2 regions of the Arthrobacter sp. TJ-254 genome follow, and region 1 is predicted to be linked to the other one. Evidence: predicted binding sites of a transcription regulator. Region 1 holds the regulator's gene; the other holds the start of a gene.
The links. The regulator LexA, encoded in region 1, represses DNA repair genes until DNA is damaged. The targets are predictions, from matches to a motif close to TCGAACANNTGTTCGA.
Positions count from the first base shown of each region.

Region 2: the regulator LexA is predicted to act here: its motif matches at 1,651-1,666, upstream of ruvA (Holliday junction branch migration protein RuvA).

Region 1 covers NZ_JBZCNF010000006.1:37,466-49,471, reverse strand. Annotated here, with positions in the region: gene hflX (GTPase HflX) at 1-106, shown strand, start outside; gene AC4D14_RS16520 (ATP-dependent DNA helicase) at 99-2,141, shown strand; gene lexA (transcriptional repressor LexA) at 2,240-2,959, opposite strand; gene AC4D14_RS16510 (LysM peptidoglycan-binding domain-containing protein) at 3,350-3,736, shown strand; gene AC4D14_RS16505 (histidinol-phosphate transaminase) at 3,847-4,941, shown strand; gene hisB (imidazoleglycerol-phosphate dehydratase HisB) at 5,033-5,650, shown strand; gene hisH (imidazole glycerol phosphate synthase subunit HisH) at 5,653-6,285, shown strand; gene AC4D14_RS16490 (hypothetical protein) at 6,288-6,443, shown strand; gene priA (bifunctional 1-(5-phosphoribosyl)-5-((5-phosphoribosylamino)methylideneamino)imidazole-4-carboxamide isomerase/phosphoribosylanthranilate isomerase PriA) at 6,485-7,243, shown strand; gene AC4D14_RS16480 (SseB family protein) at 7,240-8,079, shown strand; gene AC4D14_RS16475 (MFS transporter) at 8,114-9,424, shown strand; gene AC4D14_RS16470 (DUF1844 domain-containing protein) at 9,587-10,048, opposite strand; gene infC (translation initiation factor IF-3) at 10,395-11,486, shown strand; gene rpmI (50S ribosomal protein L35) at 11,601-11,795, shown strand; gene rplT (50S ribosomal protein L20) at 11,885-12,006, shown strand, end outside.
Region 2 covers NZ_JBZCNF010000005.1:65,153-77,158, reverse strand. Annotated here, with positions in the region: gene pdxT (pyridoxal 5'-phosphate synthase glutaminase subunit PdxT) at 1-200, shown strand, start outside; gene AC4D14_RS14595 (YebC/PmpR family DNA-binding transcriptional regulator) at 203-961, shown strand; gene ruvC (crossover junction endodeoxyribonuclease RuvC) at 995-1,573, shown strand; gene ruvA (Holliday junction branch migration protein RuvA) at 1,715-2,338, shown strand; gene ruvB (Holliday junction branch migration DNA helicase RuvB) at 2,338-3,450, shown strand; gene yajC (preprotein translocase subunit YajC) at 3,559-4,029, shown strand; gene secD (protein translocase subunit SecD) at 4,117-5,856, shown strand; gene secF (protein translocase subunit SecF) at 5,853-6,851, shown strand; gene AC4D14_RS14560 (RelA/SpoT family protein) at 6,965-9,355, shown strand; gene AC4D14_RS14555 (hypothetical protein) at 9,544-10,239, opposite strand; gene AC4D14_RS14550 (DUF349 domain-containing protein) at 10,334-11,836, opposite strand.

The DNA.
Region 1 (12,006 bases):
TGCCGAGATCCTCACCCTCGACCATGGGGAAGAGGGTACCCGCCTCGAGGTGATGGTGAAGGAAGGCCTGGCTGCGGAACTGGAGCCGTACCTGCGGCATGAGTGACGCGCAGGAGCCCTTGGCACTGCAGCTGCTCGATGCCGCCGTTGCGGCAATGGGTGGAGAGAACCGGGCAGGGCAGCACGAGATGGCACGCCGGGTCACCGACGCCATCGACACCGGCGACCATCTGCTCGTCCAGGCCGGAACCGGCACCGGAAAGTCCCTCGCGTATCTGCTTCCCCTGATCGCCCATGCCCTTGACAGCGAAAAACCTTCGGTGGTTTCCACCGCTACCCTCGCCCTTCAGGGGCAGATCGTCGGGCGCGACCTGCCCCGCCTGCTGAAGGCGGTCGGGCCCTCCCTGCCGCGCCCCGTGGATGTGGCGCTGCTGAAGGGCCGGGCGAACTATGTGTGCAAGCACAAGCTCGGGGGAGGGTTCCCGGAGGAGGACGCCCGCGACACCCTCTTCTCGCTCGGCGAGGACACCGCGGCTCCGCATCCGGCACCCGGTGCCGCACCAGGAGGCCCCGCCAGCGCTCTCGGGCGCGAAGTGGTGCGGCTGCGCGAGTGGGCCGAGGACACAGCGACCGGAGACCGCGACGAGCTGGTGCCCGGGGTGAGCGACCGCGCCTGGCGGCAGGTCTCCGTCAGCAGCATGGAGTGCCTCGGCGCGCAGAAGTGTCCGATGGCCGCCGAGTGCTTCAGCGAGAAGGCACGGGAGAAGGCGGCATCGGCCGACATCGTCATCACCAACCATGCGCTGCTTGCCATCAGCGCCTTCGAGGGCATCGCGGTGCTGCCCGACTACGACGTCGTGGTGATCGACGAGGCACACGAACTGTATGACAGGGTGACCGGCGCGGTCTCCGGTGCGCTGTCCGCGTCGATGGTCAGTGCCGCCGCCACGGCGGCCCGGCGCCACGCCTCGATCCGCACCGACCCGCTCGATTCCGCCGGGCGCGCCCTCGAAGCCGCGACGGCGGGCCTGCAGTCGGGGCTGATGCCGGGCCCCCTGTCCGAGGAACTCGAGCAGGTGCTTGACCAGGTGCGTGAAGCCTCGCGTGCGGCGATGTCGGACATCAAGCCGGACGGGAAGTCCGAGGCCGCCGACGCCGACGGCGGCAGGCAGCTCGCCCGCTCGCGGCTGCTCGTCGTCTTCGAACTGTCGGAACGGCTCCTCGGGGCGGCGGCAGCGAACGAGGTCGTCTGGGCCTCGCGGCCCAGCACCTTCACCCCCGGCGCGGGGTACGCGCAGGTTGACGAAAGCGCCCCCGCAACGCTCAACGTGGCTCCGCTGTCGGTTGCGGCACGGCTGCGTGAGGGGCTCTTTGCCGACCATACGGTCGTCCTCACCTCGGCCACCCTTGCGATCGGCTCCGAATTCGGCCCGGTGGCGGGATCGCTGGGCCTCACCGGGACAGGCGCCCCTTCCTGGACGGGCGTGGACGTCGGCAGCCCGTTCGACTACCCCCGGCAGGGCGTGCTCTACGTGGCCAAGGACCTCCCAAAACCCGAACGCGGCACCTCGGAGGCCCAGCTGGAAGAGCTCGCGGCCCTGCTGAAGGCCTCAAACGGGGGAGCGCTCGGGCTGTTCTCCTCGAGGCGTGCCGCCGAGGAGGCCGCCGAGGCCCTGCGCCCCCGCTTTGGGTTCGAAATCCTGTGCCAGGGGGAGTCCTCCCTGTCGTCGCTGGTGAAGCAGTTCTCCGAGGAACCGGACACCTGCCTGTTCGGGACGATGTCGCTGTGGCAGGGCGTGGACGTGCCCGGCTCGTCCTGCCGGCTCGTGGTGATCGACCGCATCCCGTTCCCACGGCCTGATGATCCGCTGATGACGGCACGCACGCGGGCCGTCGCGCGGGCGGGGGGCAACGGGTTCATGAGCGTGTCGGCGACCCACGCCGCTGTGCGCCTGGCGCAGGGCGCGGGACGGCTGATCCGTGCCAGCGGAGACCGGGGCGTTGTCGCTGTCCTCGATTCGCGGCTGGCCAATGCGCGGTACGGGTCGTTCCTCAGGGCGGCAATGCCGCCCTTCTGGTCGACCACCGACCGGCCCACGGCGCTGGGAATCCTCGAAAGGCTTTCGGCCGGAGTGCGCTGAGCCCGGCGGGCGGGAACCTCAATGTCCAGCCCGCCAGGCCGGCCGGGCCGCCTCGCCCGGCCGGTCAGGCAGCGAGCCAGAACGCCCCCGCGTCCGGCCTAGAGGGCGCGCATCACCGAAACGACCTTGCCCATGATGCTTGCGTGGTCGCCAAGGATCGGTTCGTACCGGGTGTTCTGGGGGAGCAGCCAGGTGTGCCCGTCGCGCTGGCGGAAGGTCTTCACCGTCGCCTCATCGTCGAGCAGCGCCGCAACAATGTCGCCGTTCTGGGCGCTCTGCTGCCGGCGGACCACAACCCAGTCACCGTCGCAGATTGCGGCGTCGATCATCGAGTCCCCGGAAACCCTGAGCATGAACAGCTCTCCGTGCCCCACGAGCTGGCGCGGCAGCGGCATGACGTCCTCGACCACCTGGTCAGCCAGGATCGGACCGCCCGCGGCGATCCGCCCCACCAGCGGCACGAGGGCCGTGTCGACGGCCGCCGGGAACTCCAGCGTGCGCAGGCCCTGCTCCGCGGCTCCCGGCTGCCCTGCCGCAGCCGCGGGCCGGTCGCCCAGGGTCAGCGGAAGGAGCACCTCCATGGCGCGCGGGCGCTTCGGGTCGCGCCGCAGATAACCGAGCCGCTCCAACTGGGAAAGCTGGTGGGTGACGCTCGAAAGGCTGGCGAGCCCCACGGTGTCACCAATTTCGCGCATTGACGGCGGATACCCGTTCGCAGCGATCGACCGCTGGATCGTCTCGAGGATCTTCATCTGCCGCGGGCTCAGCCCCTTGGGCACCGTGCGTCCACGCGGCCTGCCGCGCAGCGGTGTGGCCACCGGATCGGCGACCGGGCCGGCTGCCTCCGCCGACGCTCCGGCCTGCGGCGCGCCCGGCGCCCCGCTCCCTGCCGTGCTCTGCTGTGCCACTGGCCTGTCCTTCCGTGTCCTGCCCTGCCCCCGCCGGCCCGCATGGACCTGTTTTGTCGGTGGCGTCTGGTCTTGTGGGTCGTGGCGGAAACAGGGCCCGGTCCACCCACTTCGGATTCCTGCTCCGCCTGACCTCAACGCTAGGCCAGTACCACCGTGTTTTCAAACATATATTCGAGCGAGTCTCGACAAAGTTCGATGACAAGTGCTAAGAATAACCAGTACGGAAATAGAAGACTTGTTCTAATAAAAGCTCGGCACAGGTTGGATGTATTCGAAACTCCAGAAGAGGTGCACGTCATGACCGCAACAACAGTCCCACTCGCCGGAACGGCCGCTCGACGGCCCGCAGCCAGAAGCGGGGCGGCCCAACTGAACAGCCCCCTGCGGCTCACGCGCCGGGGCCGGCTGCTGCTCATCGGCGCGCCCGTGGTGCTTGTCGTTGCGGCCCTCGTGTTCCTCGCCGCGGCCCTCACCGCCCCGGCTAAAGCCGAAACGACCGCCGGAGCATTGACCGAGACAGTCAGCGTCAACGTCGCCCCCGGTGAAACCCTCTGGTCGCTGGCCGCCGAATTCGCCCCCGAGCGCGACCCCCGCGACGTGGTTTCGGACATCGTCGAGCTGAACAACCTCGGATCCTCGGTTGTCCAGGCTGGCCAGGCCGTCGCGGTGCCCGTCGCCCGGTGACCCTGCCGGCCCGATCCACGCCGCTTCAATTCAGCCTGTCCGATTCAGCCGTCCGCGATCCTACGGTTTCAGATTGCCGCAGCGGCCGGGCCGTCCCTTAAACTCGGAGGGTGACCGACCGCCTTGAGTCCCTGTCCCGCCTCCCGCTCCGAGAAAACCTCGTGGGGCTGCACCCGTACGGGGCCCCGCAGCTCGACGTCCCCATCCTGCTCAACGTCAACGAGAACACCCACGGCGTTCCCATGGATGTGCATGCGGCAATAGTCGAAGCGGTAAGCAGCGCGGCGGTGGGACTCAACCGCTACCCGGACCGCGAGTTCTCCGAGCTCCGGGCCAATCTCGCCACATATCTCGGCCACGGACTCACGCCCGATCAGGTCTGGGCCGCGAACGGGTCGAACGAAATCCTCCAGCAGATCCTCCAGGCCTTCGGCGGGCCCGGACGCACAGCGATCGGTTTTCCCCCCACGTACTCGATGTATCCCCTGCTCGCCGGCGCCACCGACACCCGCTATGTGACGGCGGACCGCGACGCCTCATTCAATATCGGCGCGGAGGAGGTGGCCGATGCCGTCCGCACCACCGGGGCCAATGTGGTCTTCCTGTGCTCGCCGAACAATCCGACCGGAACCGCGCTGGGCCCCGATGTCGTCGAGGCCGCCTACGCGGCGGGGGAGGAGGCGAAAGCCATCATCATCGTTGACGAGGCCTACGCCGAGTTCGCCCATGAGGGCACTCCCAGCGCGCTCACGCTGCTCCCGGGACGCGAGCGCCTCATCGTCTCGCGCACCATGAGCAAGGCGTTCGCCCTCGCCGGAGCCCGCCTCGGCTACCTTGCCGCGGCCCCGGAGATCGCCGACGCCCTGCGCCTGGTGCGGCTTCCCTACCACCTTTCAGCCATCACCCAGGCTGCCGCCAACGCGGCCCTGACCCACGCGTCGACCCTCCTGGCGAACGTCGAGGCGATCAAGGGCCAGCGCGACCGCATCGTTTCGGAGCTCGGCGCCATGGGCCTGGCCCCTGTTCCCTCGGATGCCAACTTCGTCCTCTTCGGAGGGCTGCCGGAGCCGCGGCGGGTCTGGCAGGGGCTCCTGGAGGCGGGGGTGCTCATCCGCGACGTGGGCATTCCAAACCACCTGAGGGTCACCGCGGGGACGGAAGCCGAGACTTCGGTGTTCCTTGACGCCCTGAAACGGCTGCTTTGACCGTCGTCTCCTAGACTTGTAGGTATGTGTGCTGCCGCCGGCCACCGGCGGGCGGCGCAGTTTCGAATTTTCCCCAACACGAAGGACCGTCATGACCGTGCAGATCTCCGCCGGCCGCACTGCCCGGATTGAGCGGATCACCAGCGAATCGAGCGTCTTCGTCGAAGTGAACCTCGACGGCACCGGTGAATCCGACATCAGCACGACGGTGCCGTTCTTCGACCACATGCTCACCGCCCTCGCGAAGCATTCACTGATCGACCTCACCGTGAAGTCAACGGGCGACACTCATATCGATGTTCACCACACGGTCGAGGACACGGCGATCGCGTTCGGCGAGGTGCTCTACGAGGCGCTGGGCACCAAGGCGGGGATCCGCCGCTTCGGGGAGGCGACCGTTCCCTTGGATGAGGCCCTGGCCCATGCCGTCGTCGACATCTCCGGACGGCCGTTCCTCGTGCACGGCGGAGAACCGGCCGGCCAGGAGTACCACCTGATCGGCGGGCACTTCACCGGGTCGCTCACCCGCCACGTCTTCGAAGCCATAGCGCTCCATGCCCGGATCTGCCTCCACCTCAATGTGCTTGCCGGACGGGATCCGCACCACATCGTCGAAGCGCAGTTCAAGGCGTTCGCCCGCGCACTGCGGGCCGCAATCGAAACCGATCCCCGGGTCACCGGGATTCCCTCAACGAAAGGCGCGTTGTAACAGTGTCCAAGGTGACAGTGCTTGACTACGGCTCGGGCAACGTCCGGTCGGTGGTGCGCGCCCTCGAAAGGGTCGGCGCGGAGGTCACCCTCAGCGCCAAGGCTGACGACGTACTGAACGCCGACGGCCTCCTCGTGCCTGGCGTAGGGGCGTTCGCGGCCGTCATGAAGGGGCTCAAGGACGTCGACGCCCTGAGGATGATCGGCCGGCGCGTCGCCGGAGGCCGTCCCGTCCTTGGCATCTGCGTGGGACTGCAGATCCTCTTCGACGAGGGCGTCGAGCATGGTGTGCGTACCCCCGGAATGGGGGAATGGCCGGGCAACGTCGAGCGGCTCAAGGCCGACGTCGTCCCGCACATGGGCTGGAACACGGTCCGGCCGCCCGCCGGGTCGGCCCTGTTCGACGGCATTGAAGACGAACGCTTCTACTTCGTCCACTCCTACGGCGTGCAGCGGTGGGACTTCGAGGTGACGCAGCCGGACATGCGGCCGCCGCAGGTGACGTGGGCCGACCACGGCGGAGAATTCATCGCCGCCGTCGAAAACGGGCCCCTGAGCGCCACCCAGTTCCACCCCGAGAAATCCGGCGACGCCGGGGCACAGCTGTTGAGCAACTGGACCAAGGGACTCCGGTAGCCGTGCTCAGCGTCCTCATGATGGGTCTGGCCGGTCTGCTGATCGGCGGCGCCATCTCCTTCCGGAGCCAGGGCCTGCCCAAAGCCCTCAGCATCAGTTTCTGGGTCCTCGCGGGCATGGCCCTGGTCGGTGCCTACCTCTTCACCCTGCCCGGATGACCCGACCGCAACCCTCCCGATAAGCCCGTCGAAAGAAGAAAATGAGCCCCTTCACCGAGACTCCCAGCCTCGAACTCCTTCCCGCAGTGGACGTCGCCGACGGCCAGGCCGTGCGCCTGGTCCAGGGGGAGGCGGGCAGTGAAACCAGCTACGGTGATCCGCTTGACGCGGCCATGGCCTGGCAGGACGCCGGCGCCGAATGGGTTCACCTGGTGGACCTCGACGCCGCCTTCGGGCGCGGCTCGAACGCCGCGCTGCTGGAGCGCGTGGTGCGCAAGCTTGACGTGAGGGTTGAACTGTCGGGCGGAATCCGCGACGACCGTTCCCTGGAATCGGCCCTGGAGCTAGGCGCCGAACGCGTCAACCTCGGAACCGCCGCGCTGGAGAACCCGGAATGGACCGCAAGCGCGATCGCGCGGTACGGCGACGCGATCGCCGTCGGTCTCGACGTGCGCGGCACCACCCTTGCCGCCCGCGGCTGGACCCAAGAGGGCGGCGACCTCTGGGAGGTCCTGGAGCGGCTCGAGGACGCCGGATGCGCGCGGTACGTGGTGACGGACGTGACGAAGGACGGAACCCTCCGCGGGCCGAACGTCGAACTGCTGCAGCAGGTGCTCGAGCGGACCTCGCGCCCTGTCGTGGCTTCCGGCGGAATTTCAAGCCTCGACGACATCGCCGTCCTGCGCCAGATGGTTCCCAGGGGGCTTGAGGGAGCCATTGTCGGCAAGGCGCTCTACGCCGGCGCCTTCACCCTTCCCGAGGCGCTCGACGTCGCGGGACGCCCGGAACCCCGCGGGTGACAGGGAGGGAGCTCCCGGCGCATATCGCCGCCGCCCTCGCCGGCAACCTCACGGATTCAGCCGGCAGGCCGTGGGCCGGCCGCGACCTCTCCGGCGGGGGCAACCCGCTGCACAACTTCGACGCCGACGACGGCACCGCCGCTCCGGCCTACACGGCCGCGGTCGAGGCCCTGCTGGAGGGCACCGGTACTGAAGAGGACGTGGTTGCGGCGCTCGGATCGGTGCGGGTCTTCATTCCCATCGTCGCCCAGCTCGCCGAGGCCGCCGTGGGGGTCGGGGGAGCTTCGGACAAGGAAGCGGATATGGCCCTTGTCACGCTGAAGGCCCCCGGCGGGCGGACGGCGCTTCCGGTGTTCAGCTCCAACGCGGCGCTCCAGGCATGGCATCCCGAGGCCCGCCCCGTGGCGGCCTACGCCGCACGCGCGGCGCTTGCGGCGGTGGCGGAAAACGCCGAACTGCTCGTCATCGATCCCGGGGCCGATTTCACGTTTGTTGTGCGCCGACCGGGGTTGTGGGCGCTGGCCCAGCAGACGCGGTGGATCCCGTCCTACCGCGACCCTGCGCTCACGGGCGTGGTCTCCCCGGTCAGCGCCGGGGAGGCTGACATCCTTGAGGTCCGCCTGGGTGCAGGTTCCGGCGTGGCGGCGCGGGCGGCGGACGGTAGGCTTGCCTCCGGCGGCGGAACCGGTCCGGAGCTGCGCATGGAGGTTCGCCTGAAGGCGGGACTGTCGCCGACCGCAGTGAGGGATCTCGTCGGCCGGCTGCGCGCTTCGCTTTCGACACGGAGAGAATTCGTCGAGCGGGTCGACTCGCTCGAAATCAAGATAATCAGCTGAACGCGCGGGAGACCCGCGGAGAGAGAATACGCCTGTGAACTTCGCTGTCTACCGCGAGCTGCTTCGAATAGTCCCGGTCCGCAGGCTCCTGCTCGTCGGCATGATCGCGCGGTTCCCTCACTCGGCGGCCGGGGTGCTGCTCACCCTTCACGTCGTCCAGACCCTCGACCGCGGCTATGCCGCCGCCGGTGCGGTTGCCGCCCTCGTCACGATCGGCATCGCCGTCGGCGCCCCCTGGCGGGGGCGGCGCGTGGACCGGGTGGGCCTGCGCCGCGCACTGATTCCCTCAATCATCGCCGAAGCGGTGATCTGGTCGATCGCCCCGCGTCTGCCCTACGAATGGCTACTGCTCGCAGCCCTGGTGGGAGGGCTGTTCACCCTTCCGGTGTTCTCGGTGGTCCGGCAGTCCCTCGGCGTGCTCGTCGAGGGAAAGGCGCGGCGCACCGCATTCACCCTCGATGCGATAGCCACGGAAACCATCTTCATGGTCGGCCCGGCGACCGGCATCGTTCTCGCAACCCAGGTCTCAACGGTTCTCGGGCTGACCCTTATCGGGTTCGCCACCGCCGCCGCAGGGCTGATGCTCATGGCATTCAATCCGCCGACGCGCACCGGCCAGCCCGGCGCACTGCCCGCCCCCACCGAGGCGGAGGACACGGCGCTGGCGGTTGAAGCAATGGTTTCTTCGGCGCCTGCCCACGTCAATGAGGCCTCGGCGGAGCTGCTGTCCCGGGAAGGCCGGTCCGTGGGCACGAGGATGCGCGGAAAGCTCAGCGCAGGCTTCCCCTGGCTTACGGTCCCGCTGGCCGTCGTCATGGCGGTCGCCGCGGCGGCCGGACTCGCCCTCTCCGGCACTGAGGTCGGAATCATCGCGACCCTCGAGCAAACGGGCAAGGACAACCAGATCGGCCTCGTCTTCGCCGCCTGGTGTGCGGCATCGATTCTCGGCGGGCTCCTCTACGGTGCCCTCCATAAACCCATCTCCCCGATGCTCCTCCTGCTGGGCATGGGAGTGCTGACCATCCCGATGGGCTTCGCCGAGGACACACTGTCCCTCTGCCTGCTCTCGTTGGCTCCCGGCCTGCTGTGCGCCCCCGTGCTGTCCGCCGCTTCGGAGAAGGTGGCGGAACTGGTGCCCGAGAAGCGCAGGGGAGAGGCGATGGGCTGGTACGGCTCTGCCCTGACCTCCGGCGTGGCCGTCGGTGCGCCGCTGGCGGGACTGCTCATCGACACTGTCGGACCCTGGGGAGGATTCGCCGCAGTCGGCGGGGTCGCAGGGCTCATCGGCGTTGCCGGAATCGCCGCGCAGCGGGTACGCCGCCGCCGGGTTGATTCCCGCCGTTAGCGCCGGTCTGGGCGTCAAAATGCCCGGGCAGGCAGGCAGGCAGGCAGGCAGTGCCGGCCGGGCCCAGGGCCGGAGTTCCACACCGCTAGCAGCCGGCCCGGGCCCAAGAAGCCGGGACAGGCGGTGCCGGCCGGGCTTCTCGGGGCTGGGCGATTTCGTGGACTAGTTGACCGGGCCGGTGAACTTCTCGCCGGGGCCCTTGCCCGGGGCATCCTGGATCTGCGAGGCTTCGCGGAAGGCGAGCTGCAGCGACCGCAGGCCGTCGCGCAACGGGCCGGCGTGCTGGCTGCCGATTTCGGGGGCGGCGGCCGTCACGAACCCTGCAAGGGCGGTGATCAGTTTGCGGGCCTCGTCGAGGTCCTTCAGTTCCTCGGCGTCGTCGCCTGCTGCAAGACCGCACTTGACGGCCGCGGCGCTCATGAGGTGCACGGCCGAGGTGGTGATTACCTCAACCGCCGCAACTTCCGCGATGTCGCGCATCTGCTGGTTCACTTCGGCTGCGGCATCCGCCGCTTCGCGGGGTGCTGATTCTTCGACGAAACTGCGTCGCAGTGACGACGGAAGATCGCCGGCGTGCTGCTCTCCGGTGGAGGCGGCTGACGGATTGCTGTCTGGGCTGTTCATACTGGTAAGCTTGTCACAGACCGACTGAACGCCGTTACTCTTCCTGCCCTTGGCGGGTATGGGAAAAGACACGTTCGGTATGCAAGCGGAGTCCTCTCCCACCCGCGATTGCCTGGTGCTTCCGATGAAGCGCTTCAGGCAGCCGGGTTCTGGTCGGTGCAGGCGCTGACAGCGCCGGAGTCACCCGGTTCAGCAACCGGGCGGCGCCCCAGCACTGATTTCCCGAGGCCTTCGATTGCTCATGCAATTGGAGGCCTTCTTCTGTTGCAGGGGTCCTCGACATTAGAGAAATCAGGAGCTACACATTAGCGAGCCAAGAATCAATGATCGTATCCGCGTCTCCGAGGTGCGGCTGGTCGGACCTGCCGGCGAACAGGTGGGGATCGTCCGTATTGAGGACGCACTTCGACTTGCAGCCGAGTCCGACCTTGATCTTGTTGAGGTAGCGCCGCAGGCCAAGCCGCCCGTCGCCAAGCTCATGGATTTTGGTAAGTACAAGTACGAAGCCGCGATGAAGGCGCGCGAGGCGCGCAAGAACCAGACCAACACGGTCCTCAAGGAAATCCGCTTCCGGCTCAAGATCGACACCCACGACTACGAGACCAAGCGTGGCCACGCGATCCGCTTCCTTGGCGCAGGTGACAAGGTCAAGGCGATGATCCAGTTCCGTGGACGCGAACAGCAGCGGCCCGAGATGGGTATCCGGCTGCTCCAGCGCTTCGCCGAAGACGTGGCCGAGGTTGGCGTCGTCGAGTCGTCCCCGCGCATCGACGGTCGCAACATGGTGATGGTCATCGGCCCGGTCAAGAACAAGGCTGAAGCCAAGGCCGAAGCCCGCCGGGCAACGCAGCGTGCCGACGCGAAAGCCGCCAACGAGGCAGCGAAGTCCGGCGGAGGTGAAGCACGCGTTGACGTTTCAGGTGCCAGCGGCGCTCCGCTGACCCAAAGCCTTGCCGACCTGCTTCCCGAGGGATACTCGATCACCGGCAGCGAGACTGCACCGGCCGAGGAATCGGCGCCGAGTGTCGAAGCTCCCGCGGAGCCGAAGGCCGAGCAGGCACAGGCGGCGCCGGCCGAGCAGGCCCCTGCCGTGCAGGCACCTGCCGCCGCGCCCGACGCGAAGGAAGCTGCACCGAAGGCCGCCGCCCCGAAGGCAGCAGCTTCGAGGCCGGCAAGCGCACCGGCAGCCAAGCCGGTCACCGCCCCCGCCGCCGCCCCGAAGGCAGCAGCGCCGGCCCCTGCCGCCAAGCCGGCCGCCGCGCCAAGTCCGGCCGCAGTGAAGCCTGCCGCCGCACCCAAGCCTGCAGCTGCTCCCAAGCCTGCTGCTACGCCCAAGCCGATGGCGGCGCCCAAGCCTGCCGCGGTGCCTAAGCCAGCCGGAAGGACGGCTCCCGCGAAGAGCCCGTCGAGCCGGCCAAAGCCTGGAAGTTCCGAGTAGGAGCCTCCCAGCTCTTGGGATCCCCATCGGGTGACCAAGTAAAACCACAGGTGCTTCCGGGCGCCGTCACACCGCTGACAACCGTCTGCGGCTACCAAAAGGAGATCGGTTCGCATGCCGAAGATGAAGACCCACAGTGGCGCCAAGAAGCGCTTCAAGCTGACCGGAAGCGGCAAGCTGAAGCGCCAGCAGGCAAACCGCCGCCACTACCTTGAGCACAAGTCCTCGACGCTGACCCGCCGCCTTGCCGGCGACAAGATCGTTTCGAAGGCCGACACCAAGGTCATCAAGAAGATGCTCGGCGTCTAAGACCACACCAACCTTTCCGGGAAAGCGCCCCTATCGGGGGAGAGCTGCGGCTCAGGCCGTGCCGGATGAACTACTGAAGGAGTACGCACGTGGCACGTGTGAAGCGGGCGGTAAACGCCCACAAAAAGCGTCGGGTTATTCTTGAGCGCGCAAAGGGCTACCGCGGACAGCGTTCGCGCCTGTACCGCAAGGCCAAAGAGCAGCTGCTGCA
Region 2 (12,006 bases), on a different contig from region 1:
AGGTCCTGGCGCAGGTCCCGGCGGGGGAGACCCCGCAGCCGCACCACTCGCACGAGGCCGACGCCGCACGGTCCGAAGCGGTCGCTAGAATTGTCGCAGTGCGGTCAGGCAACCTGTTGGCCACCAGTTTCCATCCGGAAGTCACCGGCGAGCAGCGGGTCCATCAGTTGTTTATTCGAATGATCAGAGGAGAAGCGTAAGCATGTCGGGGCACTCTAAGTGGGCAACAACCAAACATAAGAAGGCCGCGATCGATGCCAAGCGCGCGAAGTCCTTCGCGAAGCTGATCAAGAACATCGAAGTGGCGGCACGGGCCGGCGGCGCGGACCTCGCGGGCAACCCGGGTCTTGAGCTGGCGGTGTCCAAGGCGAAGAAGACCTCCGTCCCCATCGACAACATCAACCGCGCCGTAAAGCGCGGCGCCGGGCTGCTCGGCGACGCCGTCGAGTACCAGACGATCATGTACGAGGCCCGGGGGCCGCAGGGCTCGGCCCTGCTCATCGAGTGCCTTACCGACAACAAGAACCGTGCTGCTTCCGAGGTGCGCCTTGGCATCACCCGCAACGGCGGCAGCGTGGCCGACCCCGGTTCGGTTTCCTACCTGTTCACCCGCAAGGGGGTTGTGACACTGCCCAAGAACGGGTTGTCGGAGGACGACATCCTGATGGCCGTGCTCGACGCCGGCGCAGAGGAGGTCAAGGAGGGCGCTGAGACGTTCGAGGTCATCTCCGAGCCGCAGGACCTGCGGGCCGTGGTCGCCGCCCTCGAGGAGAACGGCATCGAGTACGACACCGACGAGGCCGAGTTCGTCCCCTCGATGCAGGTGCAGCTCGACGTCGACGGCGCGCGGAAGTTCCTGAAGCTCGTCGATGCGCTCGAAGACCTCGATGACGTGCAGAACGTCTACTCGAACGCGGACCTCTCCGAAGAGGTTCTCGCGGAACTCGAGAGCGACGATTAGCACCGGCGGGCGGGCTCCGGGAGCCGGGACACCATGAGCTTCAGGGTGATGGGCGTCGACCCGGGGCTCACCCGGTGCGGTCTCGCCGTCGTCGATGTGGAACCGAACCGGCACTCGACGCTCGTCGCCGTCGGGGTCGTGGGAACAGAGGCCGGGCGCAGCCTCGACCAGCGGCTGCTGGTGATCGCCGAGGCGGTCGATGAGTGGCTCGACCTGCACAAGCCGGCGGTGCTCGCCGTCGAGCGGGTGTTCAGCCAGCTCAATGTCAGCACCGTCATGGGCACGGCCCAGGCGTCGGGCGTCGTCATCGCCGCGGCGGCCCGCCGGGGCATCCCGGTTGCCCTTCACACCCCGACCGAGGTCAAGGCGGCCGTCACCGGCAACGGCCAGTCCGACAAGGTGGCGGTGACCAAGATGGTCACGAAGATCCTTCGGCTCGACGCCCCGCCGAGGCCGGCCGACGCCGCCGACGCGCTTGCCCTCGCCATCACCCACGCCTGGCGCAGGGGAGTCGGACTGCAGGCCGCGGGCGCCGCAGCCGGAGCGGGAGCCGCCACCCCGGCACAGCGGCTGTGGGCCGAGGCCGAGGCTCGCGCCCGCCGCAGCCGCTAGGCCTCTCGAGCCCGCGCCCGGAAGCACTCCGCACCGGTGTGGCGCCGGGCGGAGCGCCCCGGTTGAAGGTAACGTAATAGAAAGTATGTTCGGACGCTGGTTCGGGCCGTCCCTACCCCACCTTCCTTGGAGCCCCCTGAAATGATCAGTTCCCTCCGCGGCACCGTCGCCCACGTCGGCCTGCAGTCGGCAGTGCTCGACGTCAACGGTTTTGGCATGCAGGTCCAGGCCACCCCGCAGACGCTGGCGACACTGAGGGTCGGCAGCCAGGCGCAGGTCTTCACCACGATGGTCGTGCGGGAGGACTCGATGACCCTGTTCGGTTTCGAGGACGCCGAACAGCGGGAAGTGTTCGACACCCTGCTCGCGATCAGCGGTGTCGGCCCTCGGCTCGCCCTCGCCGTGCTTGCCGTCCACGCACCCGAGGCCATCCGCATCGCCGCCTCCTCCGGGAACGACAAGGCGTTCAGCAAGGTTCCCGGCATCGGCCCCAAGGGTGCCCGCCGGATCGTGCTCGAACTCGCGGGCAAGCTCGTGCCGCTTGAGGCGCCGGGCGTTCCCAAGAACACCTGGCAGGGGCAGGTGCTCACAGCAATGATGGGCCTTGGCTGGTCGGAGAAGGACGCCGGCTCCGCCATCGACGCGGCAATCGCCGATGCTCCGGAGGTCGCCGCCACCGGCGACGTCGGCCAGATCCTCAAACTCACCCTCCGCCGGCTCGGCCAGGACGGCGCCCGGAGTTCGGTCCGGACGAAGAGCCTCTGATGAGCCCCTCCAAACACCCCGATGAAGCGCCGCTTGTCGCCGCCGGTTCCGATCCCGAGGACCGGGCGGTCGAGGCGGCGCTCCGGCCCAAGAACCTCGACGACTTCGTCGGCCAGAAACGCGTACGCCGTCAGCTGTCCCTCGTCCTCGAAGCGTCCCGGATGCGCGGGCGCAGCGCTGACCACGTCCTGCTCTCCGGCCCCCCGGGCCTGGGCAAGACCACCCTGGCGATGATCATCGCCGCCGAGATGAACGCACCTCTGCGGATCTCCTCGGGCCCGGCGATCCAGCACGCAGGCGACCTCGCCGCGATCCTTTCCTCGCTCACGGAGGGCGAAGTCCTCTTCCTCGACGAGATCCACCGCATGTCCCGGCCCGCCGAGGAAATGCTCTACATGGCCATGGAGGACTTCCGCGTCGACATCGTCGTCGGCAAGGGCCCGGGCGCGACCGCCATCCCGCTCGACCTTCCTCCGTTCACACTCGTTGGAGCAACCACCCGCGCCGGCCTGCTGCCCGGGCCGCTGCGCGACCGCTTCGGGTTCACCGGGCACCTCGAGTTCTATTCGACCGACGAGCTTGAACTTGTGCTGCGCCGTTCCGCAATGCTCATGGACATGAAGGTCAACTCGGCGGCCTTCGCCGAGATCGCCGGGCGGTCCCGGGGAACCCCGCGTATCGCCAACCGCCTGCTGCGGCGGGTGCGGGACTGGGCCCTGGTGCACGGCACCGACCTCATCGACGCGGGGAGCGCGGGTGCGGCCCTCGACATGTACGAGGTCGACGAAAAGGGCCTTGATCGGCTCGACCGCGCCGTCCTCACCGCCCTGATCACCAAGTTCAACGGCGGACCGGTGGGGCTTTCCACCCTCGCGATCGCCGTGGGCGAAGAGCCGGAGACCGTCGAGACGGTTGCCGAACCGTACCTGGTCCGTGAGGGGATGCTGGGGAGGACACCCCGCGGCAGGATCGCCACCGCCTCCGCCTGGGGCCACCTCGGGCTCGCCATGCCGGCCTCCGTTGCGGCGGCGATGCCCGAAGACCTGTTCTCCGTCCTGCCCGAGGACGGAGAAGCGGAGGATCTCGCCGCAGGGGACTGGCCGGGAAGCTGAGCCGTGCTTCACCGGAGGTGTTTCCCTTTACACTGGGAGAATACGCGGTGTGCGCCGGTTCATTACGCGCGCTTACGCCGACCCGAGTGATAGGAACGGAACTTCTCTGTGTTCGCAAACGTAGTAGCTACCGCCGGCAATGCCGCCCAAGAACAGCCTTTCGACATTTTCTCCATCCTGCTCCCGCTCGCGCTGGCGTTCCTGATTTTCACGATGTTCCGCAAGCAGCGCAAGGTCAAGCAGCAGGCAACGGAGATGCGCACCCAGATGGAACCGGGTGCCGAGGTCATGACCCAGTTCGGCCTGTTCGGGACGATCGTCTCGATTGACCAGGAGAACAACAAGGCGGTCATCGAACTCTCCCCGGGCAACACAGCAACGGTCCACACCCAGGCCCTGAGCAAGGTCGTGCACCAGGAGCCGAAGGCCGCAGACATCGACGACGCCGACGTTGACGCCCCCGGGCGCGCCGGAGCCACAGCGGCCGAGAGCGACCCCCTTGAGTCCACGCGGGTTGAGACCCCCGAGGAAACCGTGGAGCGGCTGAACCGCGAAAACAACAGGAACAAAGACAACTAGCATTCCCTTCCCGGCCGCTGCCTCGTGCCGGCGGCCGGAACGGATCGGCACGGCGCGCAAACGCCACATTCCAAAGGACAATCCCCAATGCCACGTACCGGCCCGGGCACGGCAGCCAAACGGACACTCGTCTGGCTGGGCGTACTTATAGCCCTCCTTTCAGTTCTGCTGGGAGCAGGATCCATCTGGAGTTCCGCGAGCTGGGCTCCGAAGCTCGCCCTGGACCTCGAGGGCGGCACCCAGATGATCCTGTCGCCGAAGCTCTCCGACGGCGGAACCGAGATCACCGACGAGCAGCTTGAGCAGGCCGTCGAGATCATCCGGCAGCGCGTCGACGGCAGCGGCGTCGCCGAAGCCGAAATCAACACCCAGTCCGGGCAGAACGTGATCGTTTCCCTCCCCGGGATTCCCGACGCGAAAACGCGCGAGCTTATCCAGGCCTCCGCGCAGATGGAGTTCCGCCCCGTGCTGTTCGGCGGCCCCGGGCAGGCGCCCGCGGCCGAGACGCCCACCCCCGAGGATGAGCTGCCCAAGCCGACCGCCGAGCCGACCAACGCGAGCGACCCGAACTGGATCACGCCCGAGGTGTTCAAGCAGTTCGAAGCCCTCGACTGCACGGACCCCGCGGCGCTCGAGCCCAAAGAGGAGAACGCCCCGGCGGACCAGCCGATGGTCGCGTGTGAACCCGACACCCAGGGCAAGTACATCCTCGGCCCGGTGGAGGTCCCCGGAACCCAGATCGACACGGCCAGCCACGGCCTCCAGCGCGGGAGCCAGGGCCAGGCCCTGAACAGCTGGGTCGTCAACATCGACTTCAACGACGAGGGCGCAAAGACCTTCCGCGAAGTCACCGAACGCCTTTTCTCGATCGGCCGGGGCGATCCCCGCAACCAGTTCGCGATCGTCCTTGACGGGCGGATCATCTCCGCGCCGACGACGAATGCCGTCATCCCCGACGGAAACCCGAGCATCAGCGGCAGCTTCACCGAGGAATCCGCCGCGGCCCTGGCCGAGCAGCTGAAGTACGGCGCCCTGCCGATCAGCTTCGAGATCCAGAGCGAGCAGCAGATCTCCGCAACCCTTGGAGCGGACCAGCTCCGCCTCGGCCTCATCGCCGGCGTGATCGGCCTTGCCCTCGTTGCCCTCTACTCGATGTTCCAGTACCGCATGCTCGGCCTGGTGACCATCGCCTCGCTCGTCGTGGCCGGCGTGCTGACCTACCTCGCCATCGCCATCCTCGGCTGGACCGAGAACTACCGGCTCTCCCTGGCCGGCGTGGCGGGCCTCATCGTTGCCATCGGCCAGACCGCCGACTCGTTCATCGTCTACTTCGAACGCATCCGCGACGAACTCCGCGACGGACGCGGCATGATCTCCGCCGTCGAGAACGGCTGGCGCCGGGCCAAGCGCACGGTGCTCGCCTCCAAGGCCGTAAACCTCCTTGCCGCCCTTGTGCTCTACTTCGTGGCAGTGGGCAACGTGCGCGGCTTCGCCTTCACCCTGGGCCTGACCGCGATCGCCGACCTCATCGTCGTCTTCCTGTTCACCCATCCGGTCCTGCGCCTCCTTGCACGCACCCGGTTCTTCGGCGAGGGCCACCGGTGGTCCGGACTCGACCCGGAGCGGCTCGGCGTCACCCCGCTCTACCGCGGCGCGGGCAGGTTCCGTGATCCGGCCGACAAGCCTGCCGCCCCTGTGAGCGCGCGCAACCGCGCCGCCGCCGGCGAGGCCGAACGCCGGATGACCATCGCCGAACGGCGCATCGCCGAGCAGCAGAAAGCCCTGGCCGGTCGCGGCCGCGGCGAAGAGAAAGAAGAGAACCGATGAACGGCAGCAGCTTCGCCAACTTCGGCAACGAGCTCTACTCGGGCAAACGGTCCTACCCGTTCGTCGCAAAGCGCAGGCTCTGGTTCATCATCTCCGCCGCCGCCGTGCTGCTCTCGCTGATCGTCCCGGTGGTCAAGGGCGGCTTCAACCTGGGCATCGACTTCCGCGGCGGATCCGAATTCACCGTGTCGGCCACCGAGAACACCGACGTCGCCGCCGGGGAGCGCGCGGTCACCGACGTCGTCGCCGACGTGGTGCCGCGGGTCACCAACATCGCCCCGGCAACGATGCGCATCCAGACCGAGCGCCTCACCGACGATCAGACGCTGAGCGTGCGCGACAACCTCACCACCGCCTACGGCGTCAGCGAGGAGCAGGTCACCTCGAGCTACGTCGGTCCCACCTGGGGCGAGGACGTCAGCCGGCAGGCTCTCATCGGGCTCATTGTGTTCGTCCTTCTCGCGGCGGTCCTCATGGCGCTCTACTTCCGGACCTGGAAGATGTCCGTTGCCGCGATGACCGCGCTCGTCGTGGTCATGGTGGTCACCGCAGGGCTCTACTCGCTGAGCGATTTCGAGGTTACGCCGTCGGCGATTATCGGCTTCCTCACAATCCTGAGCTACGCCCTGTACGACACGGTCGTAGTCTTCGACAAGATCCGGGAGAACACCGCCGAAGTCTCGACGACGACCAAGCGCACCTTCGCGGAGCAGGTGAACCTCGCCGTCAACCAGACCCTCGTGCGGTCGATCAACACCTCCGTTGTAGCGGTGCTGCCGGTTGCCTCGATCCTGTTCATCGGCGCCTACCTCCTCGGCGCAGGTACGCTGCGGGACCTCTCGCTGGCCCTGTTCATCGGCATCATCCTCGGCACACTGAGCACCATTTTCGTCGCCGCGCCGATGTACGCGGCGCTGCGCCTGAACGAGCCCGAAATGAAGAAGCAGGAGAAGAAGGTCAAGCACCGCCGGGCCCTCGAAGCCGCCGAAGCCTGAGGCGGTGGCCGGGTCCGCCGTCGGACCCGGCTAAACTTGATTGTGTGTACAGTGCGGCGGGCCCACCCCACGGGCCCGGCCTGTACAGAACGCACTCAAGATGAGGGGTGAACATGGCTGACGCGGGAACCTCCGCCGGGCGGCCCGAGGGCCGCACGGCACAGGCCGACGCCCCCAAGCGCCCTGTCCCGGGTCCGGTGGCGCCCTCGCTCACCGTCAAACCGGCGCCGACGGCGGCAAGCCCCGACCAGGCGTCGCCGGGACGCCGCGCCCGCACGCGGGCACGGATCGCCCGGCTTGCGGGCCGCGGCACAAGCGGATATTCGCCGGTCCTTGAACCGCTGCTGCGCACGGTCAGGGCGAATAACCCCAAGGAAGACCTCGACCTCATCCAGCGGGCCTACCTGGTGGCCGAGCGCAGCCACGAGGGCCAGATGCGCAAGAGCGGCGACCCGTACATCACCCACCCCGTGGCTGTTGCGACGATCCTCGCCGAACTGGGCATGACCGGCACCACGCTCGCCGCCGCCCTGCTCCACGACACAGTCGAGGACACCGCCTATACCCTTGACGAACTGCGCCGGGACTTCGGTCCCGAGGTCGCCATGCTCGTCGACGGTGTCACCAAGCTCGACAAGGTGTCCTTCGGCGACGCGGCCCAGGCCGAGACAGTGCGCAAAATGGTGGTCGCGATGGCCAAGGACATCCGGGTCCTCGTCATCAAGCTCGCCGACCGCCTCCACAACGCGCGCACCTGGCGGTTTGTCTCGCCTGAATCGTCGGCGAAGAAGGCGCGGGAGACCCTTGAGATCTTCGCGCCGCTGGCCCACCGGCTGGGCATGAACACGATCAAGTGGGAGCTCGAGGATCTTTCCTTCGCCGCGCTCCACCCCAAGGTGTACGAGGAAATCGTGCGCATGGTGGGGGACCGCACCCCGGAGCGCGAGAAGCACCTGAACCTGATCCGCAACCAGATTGACGACGACCTTCGCGCCGTGAAGATCAAGGCCACGATCACCGGCAGGCCCAAGCACTACTACTCGATCTACCAGAAGATGATTGTGCGGGGCAAAGACTTCGACGACATCCACGACCTGATGGGCGTGCGCGTCCTCGTCGACAGCGTCCGTGACTGTTACGCCACCCTTGGTTCGCTCCATTCGCGGTGGAACCCGCTGCCCGGGCGGTTCAAGGACTACATCGCCATGCCGAAGTTCAACATGTACCAGTCGCTCCACACGACGGTCATCGGACCCGGCGGCAAGCCCGTTGAAATCCAGATCCGCACCCATGACATGCACCGGCGGGCCGAGTACGGCGTCGCGGCGCACTGGAAGTACAAGAACGGTGCCGGGAAGGCCTCCGACGGGCCGGACAACGAGGACATGGGCTGGCTGCGCAGCCTCGTCGACTGGCAGCAGGAGACGGCCGACCCCAACGAGTTCCTCGATTCGCTGCGCTTTGAGATCAACGCCCGCGAAGTGTTCGTGTTCACGCCCAAGGGCGAGGTCATGGCGCTGCCGGCGGGCTCGACCCCCGTGGACTTCGCCTACGCCGTCCACACCGAGGTCGGCCACCGGACGATCGGCGCACGCGTCAACGGCAGGCTCGTGCCGCTCAACAGCGAACTCAACCACGGCGACTGGGTGGAGATCTTCACCTCCAAGGCCGAAGGCGCCGGGCCCAGCCAGGACTGGCAGGGCTTCGTCAAGAGCCCGCGGGCCCGGAACAAGATCCGCCAGTGGTTCACGAAGGAGCGCCGCGAGGAGGCAATCGACAAGGGCAAGGACCTGCTCACCCGCGCCATGCGCAAGCAGAACCTTCCCCTGCAGCGCATGATGACCCATTCGGCCCTGCTCACTGTCGCCCAGGAGCTGCGCCACCAGGACATCGCTGCACTCTATGCGGCCGTCGGCGACGGCCACACCTCAGCGCAGAACGTCATCGAGCACCTTGTCGCGCTGATGGGCGGGCACGAGGACGCCGAGGACAACCTCGCCGAGACCGCCGTCGCCACGCAGCCGCGCCGGCCGAAATTTTCCGACTCAGGCGTGACCGTGCGCGGTGTGGGGGACGTGTGGGTGAAACTGGCCCGGTGCTGCACCCCGGTTCCGCCCGATCCGATCGTCGGTTTCGTCACCCGCGGCTCCGGCGTCTCGGTCCACCGCTCCGACTGCCGCAACGTTGTCGACCTCCGCGACCAGCCCGACCGGATCGTTCCCGTGGAATGGGCTCCCACCCAGTCGAGCGTGTTCCTCGTCGAGATCCAGGTCGAGGCGCTCGACCGCAAGAGCCTGCTCTCGGATGTGACCCGCGTGCTTTCCGAGAACCAGGTCAATATCTTGGCCGCGAACGTGAACACCTCCTCCGACCGGGTGGCGATGTCGAGGTTCGCCTTCGAGATGGGCGACCCGAAGTACCTCGACCACGTGCTGGCGGCGGTGCGTCGCATCGACGGTGTCTTCGACGTCTACCGCACCACCGGTTCCCAGCGCCGCACCTAGGCCCGCTGTCCGGGCAGGCGGGCAACCTGAGCGGGCGGAGGGCCAGGGGGCCCGCCGCCCGCCGTCATTCCATCGCCGTCGTTCAACCGGCCTCCGATCGCACACCGTCCCGTGCACCGTCCTCACGTCCCACAGCGCGGCGCGTCCGACCGCACTGCGTCCAATGCACACCGTCCCGTGCACAGCCTTCATTTCCCGCAGCGCCCGGCGCGTTCAGCCGCCCCAGGCTGCGGTGCCCTGCCGACCGCACCCCCGCTGGCCCTGCGGATCCGCTCCAGGGCCCGGGTCCGTCCCGGAACCCGGCGCGTGCACGCCAGTGCCGCTTCGACAAGCCGCAGCGGGCAGTCGAGCGCCGGGTTCGAGCCGATCGCGCGGAGCACCTCAACGGCCGAGCCGTCGCACCCGTGCACGGCGATGTCCAGGGCTGTGCGCAGGGGCGTGGTCACCGGTACCCCGCCCACGAGGTTGATGTCGAATGGCCCCAGCGCAACCTGGTGCATCGTCGCACCACTAAACGGGGGCAGGGCAGTGGTGCGGCGGCGGTGGTCGGTGACGACGCTCACCAGCGGCGGCGGCGGAGCGCAGCCGTACACCCACGCCGCGCACTGGCGGCCCAGCGCCACCCTCGCCCGCAGCGGTGAAGGGACGGCGTTCGCCGCCGCCTGCGCCCGGCAGACCGGGTCGTCGGGTTGCCCGGTCCGGACGTACGACTGGCCATACACGCGCCGCACCAGGCCATCCATCGACATCGCCTGAAGCTCAACGGCGCTGAACAGGTCGCCGGCATGGAACAACGCGGTGCCCGGCGGTCCGGTTCCGAGCTCCGGAGGGCGTGGCAGGAGCCGGACCGGCTGGGTGCCGGCGGGGTCGAGCAGAGGCGGCATTGCTCCAGCATCGCCAACGGCGCAGCACTGAGAAAGCCCCTCCTCCCGAATGTGGAAAACGGGGGGAGGGGCACAGCGTGCCGGAGCGGGGAGGCTAGGAGAAGTCCTGGGCCGAGCGCTGCAGCATTTCCATCCACTGTTCCCGCGCGGCGAGGGCTTCCTCCGCGGCGGAGATGCGCTTGGCGTCTCCGGCTGCCCGGGCCGCGGCAAGGTCCTCGCGCAGGGAGGCAATGGTTGCCTCAAGCTGGCTCAGCGCACTGTTGGTGCGTGCCTTGGTCTCCGGGTTGGTCTTCTGCCAGTGCTCGTCTTCGGCGGCCTTGACCGCGTCCTCGACCGAGCGCAGCCCGGCGTCCATCCGCCCCATGTCCGCACGGGGAACCTTGCCCGCCTCTTCCCAGCGGTCACGGATCGACTGCAGGGCCTTCTTCGCGGCAGCGAGATTCCGCACCGGCACGAGCTGCTTCGCTTCCTGGAGCAGGGCCTCCTTGACCACGAGGTTCGCCCCGTACTCCTCATCCACTGCTTCATTGGCGCTCTTGCGCGCCTCGAAGAATCGGTCCTGGGCGGCACGGAAGCGCGCCCACAGGGCGTCGTCGTCCTTGCGGCTCGCCCGCTTTGAGGCCTTCCAGTCGTCCATGAGGCGGCGGTACTCGGCCGCCGTCGCACCCCAGTCGGTGGAGGTCGCCAGCGCCTCGGCCTTGGCGATCAACGCCTCCTTGGCCCGCTTGGCCTCGGCGTTCTCGCTGTCGAGCTGGGAGAAGTACGCGCGGCGGTGCCGGTCAAAGACGGTGCGTGCGGCACGGAACCGCTTCCACAGGGCGTCCTCGGTGCCGCGGCCCAGGCGGGGACCGTTCTTCTGCGCCGTCTTCCACAGCTCGAACAGCTCATTCATCCGCGTGCTGCTTGCCTTCCACTGGACAGTCGCGGGGTCGCGGGCTGCCAGTTCCTCGGCCTCGGAGACGATCGCTTCCCTCGCCGCGAGCTCCTTGGCCTTGACCGCTTCCTGTGCGGCCCGCTCGGCCTTTTCGAGCCCGCGGATCGACTCGGACAGCGCGTCAATGCGTGCCTCGAGGGCCGGGACGTCGCCGACGAGCTTGCGCTCCGCGACCTGGCTGCGCAGGTGGCCGGCGGTCTTCAGCATGTCCGACGACGGGGCCTTGCTCTTCACCCGCTGTTCCAGCAATGCGACCTGGCTCGCGACGTCGTCATACTTGCGCACAAAGTAGCCGAGGGCTTCATCCTTCGACGCATCGGGCAGCTGCCCCACCGGGTGTTCCTCCCCGTCGAGCAGCAGGAACACGTGACCGTCGTCCTCGACCCGCGCGAACTTCGCCGCTTCCTCGAGCGGCGTGCTGTGCACGGGAGGAACGGCGACCGGGCGCTGCACCTTGCCATGCGGACGCGGCGCAAGTGCTGTGGGCAGGGGAGCCCGCGGGGCGGGAACCGGCTGCGCCGCGGGTGCGGGTACGCTCCCGCCGGCGGGCGGAGCGGCTTCGGTGCTGTCCGCCGGCTCAGTACCGGGTGTGTCTGTCGGGGAGTCTGCGGCGGGGGCTACGTCGCCGATGGTCATTTCGTCGGATTGCTGACTATCTGTCACCGCTGGAAGTCTTTCGCTCGTTGGATGGCCAGGCACGCGTCCGGAGCCACTTACTTCAGAGATTAGGAGTCTATCGTTCCGGGAACCGCTGGCAGTCCGTTCGGCAGCGCGTCTGCCCGCTGTGTTTCGTTCTGCAACGAACCAGCGGGAACAGGGTGGCCGGTGTGACG